2 regions of the Leisingera sp. NJS204 genome follow, and region 2 is predicted to be linked to the other one. Evidence: riboswitches for the same ligand, from Rfam matches in the RefSeq annotation. Region 2 holds a riboswitch; the other holds the start of a gene.

Region 1 (7,116 bases), on a different replicon from region 2:
CACGTCTGCCCGATCCACCCGGAATACGCCGATATCGGCGCCCCGGTGCGCGACCCGCAAGCCGCGCGCGCGCTGATGGAGGAGGCCGGGATGCTCGATTTCGAGCATGAGCTGTACTCAATCGACGACGACTGGCGGCGCAATACCACCGATGCGCTGGCAGCACAGATGCGCGACGCAGGCCTCAAGGTCAAACGCACGGTTCTGCCCGGCAACACCTTCTGGAACGACTGGGACAAATACCCGTTCAGCTCCACCGACTGGGGCCATCGTCCGCTGGGGGTGCAGGTGCTGACACTGGCCTATAAAACCGGGGTGGCCTGGAATGAAACCGGACTTGCCAGCGCCGAGTTCGATACCATGCTGGAGGCTGCCTCGGCCATTGCCGACGCCGATGTCCGCCGCGGCCACATGGAAAAGATCGAGCAGTTCATGCGCGACGACGGCACCGTGATCCAGCCCTACTGGCGCTCGCTCTACCGCCACGCCCGCCCCGGAGTTATCGGCGCCGAGAGCCATCCGATCAACGAAATCCATGTGCACAAGCTGGCACTGGAAGCCTGATCAGGCCTCGAAAACAAGGGCGCGCACCAGATCCGGCGCGCGCCCGTTTTCATCAGATATCGACCTCAACCCGGCCAATCGGGTTGGAGCAGCAGGCCAGGATGAAACCGGCCTCCACGTCTTCCTCTGAAATGCCGCCGTTGTGGACCATATGCACCTCGCCTGCGGTTTTCTTGACCTTGCAGGTGCCGCAGATTCCGAAGGTGCAGCCCGACGGAATGTTGAGACCCGAGGCCTTGGCCACCGCCAGCACCGTATCGGTCTCGGTGCAGGTTGCCATAACACCGGAAGCCGCAAAGCTGATCTCGGCGGCAGCAGTTTCCTCCGGCACCACATCGTCGATCACGGGCACATCAGCGGCTGTTTCAACCGGCGCGCCAAAGCTCTCCTGGTTGTAGTTCTCCATGTCAAAGCCCAGGCCGTTGAGCATGTCGCGCACCGCCTGCATGAAGGGTTCCGGCCCGCAGCAATAGACCTCGCGCTCCAGGTAATCCTGCGCGATAAGGCCCAGCATGATCTGGTTCAGCTGGCCGCGGTAGCCGGTCCAGACCTGATAAGGGTCGTCCTCTTCCACCACCAGGTTCAGCTTCAGCCCCGGCAGCCGCGACGCCATGCTTTCCAGCTGCTGGCGGGCGATGATCTCGCTGGGGCGTTTGGCGCAGTTGATAAAGCAGATGTCGGGCGACTGGCCGCGGTCGAACAGATACTGGGTCATCGACAGGCTGGGCGTGATGCCCGAGCCTGCGGAGATGAACAGAAACTTGCCATTCGGGCGCTTTGGCAGGGTGAACACCCCCGCCGGGCCGGAGGCGCGCAGGACCCTGCCGGGGCGCAGATGGTCCAGCATCCAGCGGGTGCCGATGCTGTCGCCCTGGGCCTTGACCGTGACCGAGATCGACAAGGGCCGCGAGGGCGACGAGCTGATGGTATAGGTGCGCCAGACTGTCCCTTCCGGCACCGGCAGCTCCAGCGTCAGGAACTGGCCCGGCTGGTATTTGAACCACGCGCCCGACGGCGCGCGGAAGCTGAAGGTGGCGGTGTTCGGCGCTTCCGGAACAACCGAGACGCATTCCAGCATCTCGTCGTCCTTCCACGCCAGGGTTTCGTCCAGAGTCTCAAAATTGGCCTGCAATCCCATGATCTTACTCCGCCGCAATCAGATGGCGGCCGGTCAGCGCACGGGTCAGGTGTTCAGCATACCAGTTGGAGAACTGGATGACGCCGCTTTCCTGCACCTCGGAATAGGGACCGGGTTCATAGGCGGGGGAGTTGATGCCTTGCTGGTTGTCTTCGACCACAATGCGATCCTCGTCATTGGTCGCCATCCAGACCTCGGTCAGGCGCTTGATGTCGTAATCCTGGCCCTCGACCGCATCTTTGTGCACCAGCCATTTGGTGGTGACTTCGGTTTCGGTCGGGCTGATCGGAGTGACCCGGAACACGAGGGAATGATCCGGCAGGAAGTGGTTCCAGGTGGTCGGATAGTGGAACTTCAGCAGCGTGCCGGCATCCGCAAAGGGCACCCGGCCCAGCGGCTTGGCCACTGCCGCTTTGCCGTCCATGGTGTAGCTTTCCGCGCCCTCATTCAGCGGCATCCGCGCCAGCCGGTGCTGGCCGCGCGCATCCATGCTGAACTGCGCCGGGCAGCCTGCCGCTTCAATCCGGTCAAAGTGCTTTTGCAGATGCGGCGGGGTCTCGCCGCCCTCAACCCCAGTGACCGAAGGGTCCTCGGGGAAGGTCCGGCACAACGACGGGTGGTTGCCGCCGCAGTGGTAGCACTCGCGGTTGTTCTCCCAGACCAACTTCCAGTTGCCGTTCTCGATGATCGAGCTTTCAAAGGCCACCTTGGCATTGCCCAGATCATGCGGCTCCAGGTAGGGGCGGGCGACGTCGGCGAAGGCATCGAAGTCCGGCGCCTCATCCGCCAGGCAGATGTAGATCAGCCCGGCCAGGTCGCGGCAATGCACCGGCTTCAGCCCGTGTTTGGAGGCATCGAAATCCGGCCCCATGTCACGCGCCCACAGCAGTTTGCCGTCCAGCTCGTAGGTCCACTGGTGGTAAGGGCAGACCAGCTTGGGCGAATTGCCCTTTTTCGCCTTGCACACAACCGAACCGCGGTGGCGGCAGGCGTTGTGGAAAGCACGCACTTCGCCATCAGTGCCACGCACGATGATGACGTTATACGACCCCACCTGATGGGTCACATAATTGCCCGTTTTCGGCACTTCGCAGGCGGGAATGGCAAACAGCCACTCGCGGTAGAAGATCTGCCGCATGTCCAGATCCAAAACACCCGGATCGGTGTAGAACACCTGTTCCAGAGAATGGTTTTTCTGCCGCGCCATCAGCTTGGCCAGAATTTCGCTGTCGTGAAGCATCTGCTTCTCTCCTCTGCCGCATCCCCGCGGCGTGTTGGCTTGGGTGCAGGCATAGGCAAAGGGATTGCGGACACGCGCCGCAACCGCCCCGCCGCCGTCCGCGGTTGACGTTTTCATGGCAAGGCTGGTTTCCGGACTGTCCCGGGGCCGCTTTGGCGGCGGGGCCTGGCACCTTCCCGAAGCCTTTGGCTTCAGTGGTTGTTTGCCATGCCTTGCCCGGGGTCACCGTTGCGGGGGCAGTGCCGGAGTTTCACCAGCTTCCCAATTCTCCGCCCCGAAGGACGGCACCTTGCTATCTGCGGTATTGCCTGAAAAATTTCCCGCCATCGGAAACAAAACCGACCCGGCGAAACCGGAATAAGACATGCAGGTTTGCCGCGCCGGGCGGGACAGGGATGTCCAGAAACTCAAACCGGCATCCGCCGGCCCGTTTGCGGCAAGCGCTTATCTTTCATGCGGTTACCCGCGGCTGATCCCACCGAATCGATTCGCACGCAGTGAATCTTGCGTCAGCCCCTTGGAACGCGGCATGCGGTTAATTATATTCCGTATAATTAACCGCATGCACAGGAGAACCCGATGACCACCGGCCACGTCTTCATCGCCACCAGCCTCGACGGCTTTGTGGCCCGCCAGGACCATTCGCTGGATTGGCTGCACAAACAGCCTGTTGCCGAAGATGACGATGGCGGCTTTGCCGCCTTCATGGACAGCGTCGACGGGCTGGTCATGGGAACCGGATCGTTGCGCACCCTGCTCGGGTTCGGCCAATGGCCCTACAGCAAACCTGTTGTGGTCCTCAGCAGCAGCCTGACCGAACAGGACATTCCCGAGGAGCTGAAGGACAAGGTGCGCCTCAGCACCGCCGCGCCCGCAGACCTTATGCAGGAGCTGCAAGAAGAGGGCTGGACCCGCGCCTATATCGACGGCGGACGGATGGTGCAGTCCTTCCTGCGCCAGGGGCTTATCGCCGATCTGACCATCACAACGGTCCCGATTCTGATCGGCAGCGGCATTCCGCTGTTCGGCAGCCTGGACCGGGACATCGACCTCCAGGTGGCAAGCTCCCGCATCCTGCCCACCGGCATGGTCCAGACCACGTTCCGGGTAGCCTGACCAATGCCCCCGCGCATGGGCCGCCCGCCCAGGGGCAGCCGGACCCTCAGCAAGGATGATGTGCTGAAAACGGCCCTGCAGCTGCTCGATGAGGGCGGCAGCAAGGCCCTCACCTTCAAAGCACTGGCAAAGGCGCTTGGCGTCACCCCGATGGCCGTTGCCCATCACGCCGGAACCAAGGACGAGATGATTGCATCCCTCGTCGCCATTGCGTTTGCAGGTTCAGACACCCCGTCAGAAGCGGCAACGCCCAAACTGCGGCTGCGCGACCTGATGACACGCTATTGCGCCCAGGTGACCAAGCATCCGGAGCTTGCAAAGTGCATCCTGGAAAACCCGGCCCTGATCGGCCCCTCCCTGACCGGGCTGACCCGGCTGATCGAGGCGGAAATCACCGCCGCAGACGTATCTGGCGCAGAGGCCCGCACCATTCTCTGCCTGCTGGTGGATTACACACACGGTTTCGCCTTTGCTGCCGCCGCGGCACCACGCGGGGCGCTTTCGGCTGGCGATTTCACCCCGGCGCTGGATTGGGTGCTCGACCGTATCGAATAAAAAAAAGCGGGCCCGTTCAGGCCCGCGCATCCGTTTGCAAGTTTCAGAGCCGCCCGGTCCGCGGCCCCTCTCGTCACTTCGACTTCCAGCTGTCCAGCCAGCGCCGGAACCGCCCCCTGCGCTCGGCAAGCGCATCGCCGGCGGCATACAGGCTGTCTTCGACATTCTCGACCATCGGATCGATCCGCGCCCGGCGGAAGCGGCGCCAGCGCACATAGACGGCCCAGAACACCGCCGCCAGAAGCACCAGAACAATGATCGTGAACCAGTTGGTTGGCTTGTCCTCCGGTCCCGCAACCGGGTTGATCGTCACCGCGTTGGGAAAGACCGACAGGAATTCATTGCGCCAGCCGTAGTGCATCACCGCCACCCATTCCGGGTTCGCCTTGGTTGAGATGCTGTCATTGGCATCCGTATACAGATTGGCCGTATCGAACTTGAAATAGGGCGGCCAATTCCAGCCGGTATCCTCATTCCGGTACACGATATTGCGGCCATTGGGGCGCACCGCCTGGATGAACTGCACATCGCGGTTGATCAGCTCCGCCGACTGGTCATCCGGCTGCGACCAGAAAACCCTCGTCCAGTCGTTCAGCTCCTGCCGCTCCTCATAGGTATTGACGATCCGCACCACATCGTACTGCGGCAGCGTATAATGCAGAAAGGCCCCGAACAGCACCCAGATGGTGATCAGGAAAGCCCATTTGATGAAACGCATCTGCTGCACCTCACATGAAGTTAATGACATAGACCAGAAACGCCAGCGCCCCCAGCGGAATGATATAGACCAGCAGGATCAGCTTGCGCCGGAACGAGCGGTCGTATTGTTTCAGCCCCCGCTGGATGAAGGCGGAGCGGTCGCCGGTCAACCCCTTCTCTTTCCAGCGGCGTTTCAGTTTCGCCCGCCGCACCTCACGCGAATAAAGCGACACCGTGCCATAGGCCACGGTCAGCACCACCAGCAGGATCAGGATCAGGCGAAAAAAACCGAACATTCAGCGGTCCCTTACCCGGCTGACCGCGCCCCAGGGGCCGACCCGATCGACCATCCCCTTGCGCTGCACCCGCGGCAGCTTGGGCAGACGGCCCTGCATATCCGGCTCATGCCCGAACAGCGCGGCGCGCGCGCCGGCCTTGTCCACCGCATACTCCCGCGCCAGGAACTCAGCCGCATAGGCCTTTTTCGTCTCCGGCCAGCCCCGGTACTGGCGGTAGAATTCTTCCTTGTGGCAGATAAACATCTGGCGGAAGTCATGCGGGCACAGCTCCGCCAGCAGCATATTCACCAAGTCCCGCTGGGCAGTGTCCGACGCCCGCAAGGAATAGAAATAGGCCGGATGGTCCGAGCGGATCTTCGGCCATTTGCCGCCCCCCTCGGCCCAGCGCACCAGCGCCGCCAGCCCCTCGAACTCCGCCGGCAGCTCATCCGCATGCCGCGCCGCCATCCGCCGCAGGTCACCGCGCGACAGGCCAGTGAGGTCCCGGCCCTTCCCGGTCAGCACGCTCACCGCCAGGAACCCCATTTTCTGCCGCAGGATCGCCGCGCCATCGACGCCGCGCGACCGGATCACCGGCTCTGCCAGCCCGTTCAGTTCCAGAAACTTGGCAATCCCATTGCGCTCGCTCAGATCAAACACGCGGGCCAGCGGCACGTCCTCGGGCTTTGCTCCGCTGGCAATCACCGCCGGGTGCTCAACGTCCTGAAACACATAAAGCCCGCCGAAATGCGCAGTCCAGAAGTTCGACTGCTCAAAGACCTCATGCTCCAGATGCACCGGATTGCGGGTCACATCGCCGGTCTTTGCAGATGTCTGGATCATCTCCCCGATCAGCGCGTCATCGAACCAGGCATCCTCATGCGTTTTGAACCGCTCCACCAGCTCCGCCAGATGGTCCGCATGGCGCAGGGTACCCTTGGTGGTATCCGCCTCGATCCGCACCTGCCGGATGTCGAACAACTTGGCCGCAGAGGGCACCTCAAACACTGAATTCACCAGCTCGCCTGCCACCGCATCCGTCGCCGTCAGCGCAAACAACTGGCGTTCATTGACCTCGATGAACCGCCGCAAGATGTCCCGGCTGGTCGAGAATTTCACGTGCAGCAGCGGGCAGCGTTTCTGCTCGGTCGACAGCAGAATGAACTGCCGGTTCACGCCTGCATGGTTCAGATAGTGATCATCCCCCAGCTCATCCCCGATTTCTGGTGAGTAGCCCGAGATATCGACGTGGAAATCGGTGAGCTGCGTGGCCTTGCCGGTCAGATGCTTCAGCGCGCGATTGTACCGCTCCACCAGCGCGGGCGAGGCCACATGGAAGAGATTGCCGAACATCAGGCCATGCTGGATGAGGCGTTTCATGTATTGCTCCTATCCGTATTACGGTAGCGATGCGCCCGCCCTGGGGGGCGGGTCGGGCGCGTCGCGGCTTCGCCGCGGAGCCGAACGGCCTATGATTTGCACCAAACGGTTTCAGATCGCCTCCTCCACAATTATTAGAGGAACCT
Region 2 (7,116 bases):
GGTTCACGATCTGCTTGGGCAGCTCAAGAGACAGGTAGACGATCGGCATCGCTGTCAGGCTGAACAAGATCAGGATCTGCTGATGCGGCCCGGTCGTGCGCAGGATATAGCGGGGCAAGCCCGGCTCCAGACCGCCCGCCGGGAATTGAGCTGGAGCTATCGGTGCCGCCCGCCGTAGAAGCCGCCGGCGCAGCAGCCAGGCGGCCTGGCCGGCCAAGGTGAGCAAAAGCAGCGTTGGCGCCAGCACCAGAACCAGATGCATCACCGGGTGGAGCCATTCGGGTGCGCTGTCATCGTACCAGAACCCGAATGCGCCTGCGGCATCATGTGTGAGAGTGTGCAGATCCAGCATCGTTGCCTTGATTGCCTATTGTCAGATTTCTGCCGGTGCAGTGTTTTGATGGTTGTGCGCTTGGGCGCCTGATGGGCCTGCTAGGAGTTTGGGAGAGAGGAGGCCGGCGTTCCGACCTCCTCTGCCGGTTATCTTACCGCAGTCACGGTCAGCTTACCTTTGACCCTTTCGGCAACGAACTCGATACTGCCGCCTGCCTGCATCTGCTCCAGCATTGCCGCGTGAGCCACACGGAACACCATGGTCATTGCGGGCATCTCCAGATCAACCAGTTCTTCATGCTTGATTGTGACCTTGCCGGATTTGGCGTCGATTTTCTTGACCGTTCCGGCCGTGAAGGTGCCGCCGCCGCCTTCGAGCACCGCGACCGGCCCATGCATGCCGGACTCATAATGGCCGGGGATCAGGCAAGCGAACTCGAATGTGCCGAGATTGGAGAAGGTCCAGATAATTTCTCCTGTTGCACCCGCGTCCAGACGCACCGAATTCGGGTCGTCATGTTCCATGTCCATTTTGGCCATGAGCTCTTTGTGGTGGACATTTCGCTCGGCCGTATCCAGCACGAATTCATGCTCCAGCTCGCCGGCGTTGGTGATCACGAACTTGATGGTTTCGCCCTTGGTAAAGGAAAAACCGGAGGGTTCGAAAATCATCTCACCGTCGTCGGTTTCCTTCATGGTGACAGCGATTTCGCGGTCTGCATGGGCTGCCTCTCCGGGCTTGCCGACCTCCATTTCGTCATGATGGCCGCCGCCGTGGGTGCCGGCGGCAAAGGCCGGTGCAGCGGCTAGAGCGCCAAGAATGGCTGCCGATAGAATCTTGTTCATATCTGTCTCCTCGTCAGGTTTGGTTGGGGTCCAATGGCTGGTCAGCCCTTGGCGGTGGGTTTTGGGGTAATGCGGGTTTGCGCGTTATCGGCGCGTGCAAAGTCGGGCAGTTCACCGGTCCATTCATAGGCCTGGGTGCCGGGAGGGTTTTCGTACCAGCCAGGATCGCTGTAGTCGTTTGCTTCAATGCCTTCGCGCACCTTCACGACCGAGAACATGCCGCCCATCTCGAGCGGGCCATCGGTCCCCAGCCGGCCATCATAGGTACGGTGTTGTCGGGCAGCGGCATCGACATCTCGCCCATGTCGGCCATGCCGGCGGTTCCCATCGGCATGTATTCGGGCTGAAGGTTGCGGATCTGGCCGGTCAACTTGCGCTTGTCGGTGCCGATGAAGGTCGGCACGTCGTGGCCCATCGCGTTCATCGTGTGGTGCGACTTGTGGCAGTGGATCGCCCAGTCGCCCGGATGCACCGCGTCAAACTCATAGGCGCGCATGGCGCCGACGGGGATGTCAATCGACACCTCGGGCCAGCGGGCGCTTTCGGGAACCCAACCGCCATCGGTGCAGGTGACCTCGAAGTCGTAGCCGTGCATGTGGATCGGGTGGTTGGTCATCGTCAGGTTGCCGGTGCGCACCCGCACCCGGTCGCCCTGGTTGACTACCAACGGGTCAATATCCGGGAAAATCCGGCTGTTCCAGGTCCACAAGTTGAAGTCCGTCATCTCCATCACCCGCGGCACATAAGAGCCTGGATCGATGTCGAAGGCATTGAGCATGATCAGGAAATCCCGATCCACTGGCATGAAGGCCGGATCCTTGGGGTGCACGATGAACATGCCCATCATGCCCATGGCCATCTGTACCATCTCGTCGGCATGCGGATGGTACATGAACGTGCCGGATTTGGTCAGGTCGAACTCGTAGACAAAGGTTTTGCCCGGCGGGATGCCCGGATGGCTGAGACCGCCGACCCCGTCCATGCCTGACGGCAGGATCAACCCGTGCCAATGTACCGAAGTATGCTCCGGCAGTTTGTTGGTCACGAAGATGCGGACCCGGTCGCCCTCCACTGCTTCGATGGTGGGACCGGTGGACTGGCCGTTGTAGCCCCACAGATGCGCGGTCATGCCTTCGGCCAGCTCGCGCTCGACCGGTTCCGCCACCAGGTGAAACTCCTTCACCCCGTTGTTCATCCGGAACGGCAGGGTCCAGCCGTTCAGCGTGACTACCGGGTTGTAGTCCGGCCCAACAGAGGGAGGTAACGGTGGCTGAGTGGCCGCAGTGTCCATGCTGGCGGCTTCGGGCAGGCCCATGTTCGAGGTCTTGCCCCACGCTTGACCAGAAACCAGCGCAGCACCCGCAGCGCCGGCTCCAAGCAATTGACGTCGATTCATCATTTCATTCGTTCCTTTCAATGGCCTGCGCCGCCGCCACCGGCAATCTCTCCACCGCCGCCTTGGGGGGCCGAGCCAGCGCCTCCGCCTCCGCCGTAGATCGCGGCACCTACATTCGCCTGCGCCAACCAGAAGTCACGTTTGGCATTGGCAGCCTCCAGCGAGCTCGCCAGCTTTTCGCGAACGTCGGTCAGCAGTTCGAAGGTATTGGTGATCATGCCGTTGTAGCTGAGCAGCCCTTCCTCCTCGATAGACCTGCGTAGCGGCACCAGCACGTCACGATAGTGACGGGCGATTTCGTAAGAGGAGTGGTAGGCTAGTTCTGCGCTGCGGGCTTCGGAACGGACATTCACCGCCCGTTCAGCCAAGGCATTGGCCGCTTGCATATAAGACAGCTCCGCCTTGCGCATCCGCGCCTTGCCGGTGTCAAATACCGGGATGGCAAACTCCAGCTCCAATTGTGGAAGGGTCTCGGTGTTGGTCACTCCGTCCTCGCGCTCGCGCTCCGCCTCAAAGCCTGCAATCAGTTCCAGATCCGTCACCAGCCGGGTCCGGTCCGTCAGTCCAAAGGCCCGGGCCTGCGCCTCAAGTCCAAGCTTGGCGACCTGCAAATCCACCCGGTTCTTCAGAGCTGCCTGCTCGATGGAGGACACTTTGGGCAAAGACTTTGGCAAGGATGGCAGAGCATCGGGCACGTAGTAGTTGGCATCGCTGCCCCACAGGCCCATCAGCCGCGTCAGCTCTTCCTTGGCGAGCTTTGCTTCCAGACGGGCTCTGGCGACTTGGCCTGCCAGTTCGGCATTGAAGGCAAATTCCCGCGCCTGCCCCGCCTTGTTCAGCGCGCCGGTCCTGCCTAGCTGGCTCGCCAGCTCTGCCCCTGCTGCCGCAGTCTCGCTGGCCTGTCGCAGATAACTCAGCCGTTCAAAGGCCGCCACGGCAGTGATCCAGGCCTGCCGGGTCTGCCCGGCCAGCGCCAAGGTATCGTTCACCGCGTTCAGCTGGGCCTGCTGGAACTGGGCCTCGGCCACAGCGATGCGCTGCTTGCGCGTCTTCACGTCCAGCAGGTTCACGGCGATGGTGGATTCCAGCGCCCGGTACAGGCCCAGTTCAGGCGCCCCGATCCCCAACAGGCCGATCGACACCACCGGGTTCTCCGGCGTCATCTGCTGCCAGGCCTCCGCCGCCGACAGCCCGACTGCAGCATAAGATGCCTGCAATCCTTTGTTGTTCAAAAGCGCCGCTTGCACCGCTGTGTCGGCGGAGATCGTCTTGCCCTGCACGAGGCTGCGGACTTCCTTGGCCAAAGCCTCGTTTTCCGCCTGTGTTTGCGCAAAGGCCGTGCGTTTGCCGATGACCGCCGAAGTCTGACTGGCCACTTCCTGAAATCCGGCCTGCGGGCTGGTGTACTTCTCCGGTACAGCGGCCGAGCAGGCAGCAAGTACCACGGGCGACGCCAGCACGGCGCGCCAAACTCTGATCCTCATCAGTGGTCCTCCTGCTGCTGATCATTGACGCCACGCCAGGAAACCGGGCCGCTGGGTTCTTGGCGTTCATAGCCCGAGAGGGGAGACTGATAATTCAGGGTACGGTAAGGGCCGGATTGCGCAGCAACCCTTTGCAACGCTGCGGTATCGGGCAGCGCTGCTGGATCAGCGGCACACGCCCCCAGCAGCAGGGCGCATGCCCCGGCCAGAAAAGGAGATTTCATCTGTTTTTCCTGAGAATAATCTGTAGTGGTTCTGCGCTTAGGCACAGAACGGCTTTAATTACCGCTTCTGCGGGTCAGATTTTCAGGATCTAGGAGGACGCAGGACCTTCACACGATCCTGAGACGGCAGCTGCGCGGAAGCCATCACCCAACGGACAGGCTGCTGAACAAAAGCGGCATCAGGCTGCAAAGAAAGTATTGCAAGGGCCATACAGGCGCCCGCGCAGCAGTTTCCGGCATCAGCGGTGTATTGCGCAGTGTCTTGACCATCGTTTTCGGCAATATGGGAAGCCTTATGCGTTACGCCGGCCACAAAGGAGGCAGTATGGCTTTGTCCGTCGTGCGACATCGCTGCATTGCTATGATGGCCCGCGACAGAATGCGCAGCGGATGGCAACGAAAATCCCAACACAAGAACTACCGCAAAAGCAGCGGCGACCCTGATCAGCCGGAAGATACGTGCCAGAAACATCATGCGGGTATTGCACAGCACCGGAGCAGTCCGCGTCAAGATGGCAATGATGTATTCAGCGCACGAATTTGAGCATTTCAGAAGCGTTTTCCTCGAAGTTCCCTGTCGGATCGTATGCGACTACAACGCGAAGCAAACCTTCCTGCGCAGGAGGGCTAAGTCTGATAAGACTTATCGAAAGTGACGATTCGTTGGCTGAACAGTTCGGCAGAGTGGTCAAGCCTGTGGCTGCTGAAACGCCTGCTTCGGTGATCCTGCAAGCTTAGGAAGATTGTCAGCGATACCCGGCGCAGGCCGGTTTCGGGCAACTCCCGCATAGGCTCAGTTGTCGCCAGGACCGTGGTCGGTTTGCCCTTTGCTTCTGATAAATCCAAGAGAGATCGAGATAATGATCCGAAGTGTGAACGCTTGAAGCTGCCGCCATTCGCTGCGTGCTGTTTGAACTGGTAGGGTGCGCAACGAAACCACCCGTCGCCGCGGCTGTTCAATCCTTGCTGCGGTTGCGAGGGAATGGGAAGGCAGTGTTTTCCACCCCTAAGACTGCTTTCAGAGGGCAACAGTTCTAACTCGCAGTGCGGATGATGTGGCCCGCTCGCGATACTTCGCAAAGCCTTGATTCTACGGTTTATCCGCCTCAGTGGTCCGCGCGGCGAAGTTTTGGACAAAAAGCATTCGAGCGACTTGCGTCAGCAAGCTGCCCCAAGCACATTTGCCTCAAAACTAACTATGGACTCTTTAGGAAATTCAGCGTCAAAATTGGTATTGAAGCCAAGCTTGCATGGTACCACGGGACGTAGGTTTCCAACGAAGATCGCTCGATTGAGGACCTGCCCGGCGCATGAGCCTGCCCACACTCACCTTATGCCGAACTTGCCGCGACGCAGACCCTGCCTTTTTTGGGCAGGTCGCCGCGGCTTTGGAGGCTTCGGGAGGAAAAGTAAGGCTGCAGCAGGTGGAATGTATGTCCGGTTGCAAGCGGCCGCAAACCCTAGCTATGCGGCAAAGCGGGAAGACCGCCTATCTATTCGGGGAAATCACCGCGGGTGACCTGCCGGACATCCTGACCTTCCTGCGGATGTATGAGGTTAGCCCGGATGGCAATTTTGCCGATGCCAGGCCGCTGGGCCGACTGCGGTTTAAGGTGATCGCCCGCATCCCTGCGGATCTGGACTGAACCGCTTGCTGCCGGCAGGACAAAGAGATCCAGCAGTTTTTTGCCGAGAAATTGGAAATTATCAGGGGTTCCTGCCTTCCGGTTTCCGCCCGTGCATGACGCTGACGTGTTTTAAATTGGCGGAATCATCCTTGACCGGACTCAGCCGCACGGGGCATTACCACATGATACGGTGTCTGATGGTGCCTAAGCACTGGGACTGAAACGGGAATGAGGACGGTGGACCAAATCGCGGCACCGAAGCCTCAACCGCCCCCGCGACTGTGAGCGGCGAGCGGCCTTCCAATATCCACTGGCCAAGGCCGGGAAGGAGGATGGCAGCAGCGACCCGCGAGTCAGGAGACCGGCCGTGTGGTAACGCAACTTGTACCGTCGGGTGTGACGGTAAGGAGGACTAAAAATGACGACCAAGACGCTTAAGGCTTCCGCCGCTGGCACCAGTGTTCTTCCGGCACTGTTTGCAGTGGTTCTGGGTTTCGGGATCATCACGCTGACCGGCCATGTTCAGGCATCTGCCCTGCACGACGCCGCGCATGATGTGCGCCACGCAACTGGCTTCCCCTGCCACTAAGGCCATGTTCAGTCGCATTCTGACCAGCGGCCTGTTCGCTGGCGCTGCAGCAGGGCTGATTACCGCCCTGCTGCAGCTCGTTTTCGTGCAGCCCGTGCTGCTGCACGCTGAGCTTTATGAATCAGGAGAGCTGGTGCATTTTGGTGCCGAAGCGGTGACGGCCCATCCCGACCTGCCCGGCATGTTTGCCGAACCGATGCGTGACGGGCTCAGCATCATCTTCACCATGCTGACCTACACCGGCTATGCGCTGGTGATGGCGGCGCTGATGTCGGTGGCTGAACGCCAGGGCCACGAGATCAACGCGCGCACCGGTATTCTATGGGGCCTGGCGGGTTTCATCACCTTCCACTTCGCGCCCGGCCTGACGCTGGCGCCGGAAGTTCCGGGCGTGGCCGCCGCCGATGTCGGTGCGCGTCAGATCTGGTGGGGGGCAACTGTGGCCGCCGCGGGCGTTGCCATGTGGCTGATTGCCTATGGCGGCAGCTTGGCGGGCTATACCGTCGCAGCCCTGCTGCTGCTGGCGCCGCATGTAATCGGCGCGCCTGAGCCCGAAAGCTTCACCGGCCCGGTTCCGACAGAGATCGGCGCCCTGTTTGCCGCCCGCGCCTTTGGC

Evidence for each region. A riboswitch is a leader RNA that binds a small molecule or an ion and turns the genes downstream of it on or off. The one in region 2 is predicted to bind cobalamin.
Region 1: linked by a shared signal. The riboswitch ahead of ETW24_RS16860 (aromatic ring-hydroxylating oxygenase subunit alpha) and the one ahead of ETW24_RS23700 (CbtB domain-containing protein) in region 2 are both predicted to bind cobalamin.

What each region holds. Positions count from the first base shown of each region.
Region 1 is NZ_CP035417.1:3,470,133-3,477,248, forward strand. Features, by position in the region: gene ETW24_RS16850 (ABC transporter substrate-binding protein) at 1-564, shown strand, start outside; gene ETW24_RS16855 (hybrid-cluster NAD(P)-dependent oxidoreductase) at 617-1,702, opposite strand; gene ETW24_RS16860 (aromatic ring-hydroxylating oxygenase subunit alpha) at 1,707-2,942, opposite strand; cobalamin riboswitch at 3,048-3,249, opposite strand; gene ETW24_RS16865 (dihydrofolate reductase family protein) at 3,522-4,058, shown strand; gene ETW24_RS16870 (TetR/AcrR family transcriptional regulator) at 4,062-4,613, shown strand; gene ETW24_RS16875 (DUF1523 family protein) at 4,687-5,331, opposite strand; gene ETW24_RS16880 (hypothetical protein) at 5,342-5,608, opposite strand; gene ETW24_RS16885 (DUF6638 family protein) at 5,609-6,970, opposite strand; gene ETW24_RS16890 (hypothetical protein) at 7,082-7,116, opposite strand, start outside.
Region 2 is NZ_CP035423.1:13,876-20,991, reverse strand. Features, by position in the region: gene ETW24_RS23735 (ABC transporter ATP-binding protein) at 1-352, opposite strand, end outside; gene ETW24_RS23730 (copper-binding protein) at 481-1,179, opposite strand; partial or broken gene ETW24_RS23725 (multicopper oxidase family protein) at 1,221-2,578, opposite strand; gene ETW24_RS23720 (TolC family protein) at 2,593-4,059, opposite strand; gene ETW24_RS23715 (hypothetical protein) at 4,059-4,283, opposite strand; gene ETW24_RS23710 (hypothetical protein) at 4,366-4,758, opposite strand; gene ETW24_RS25140 (DUF1636 domain-containing protein) at 5,594-5,929, shown strand; cobalamin riboswitch at 6,093-6,295, shown strand; gene ETW24_RS23700 (CbtB domain-containing protein) at 6,330-6,500, shown strand; gene ETW24_RS23695 (CbtA family protein) at 6,505-7,116, shown strand, end outside.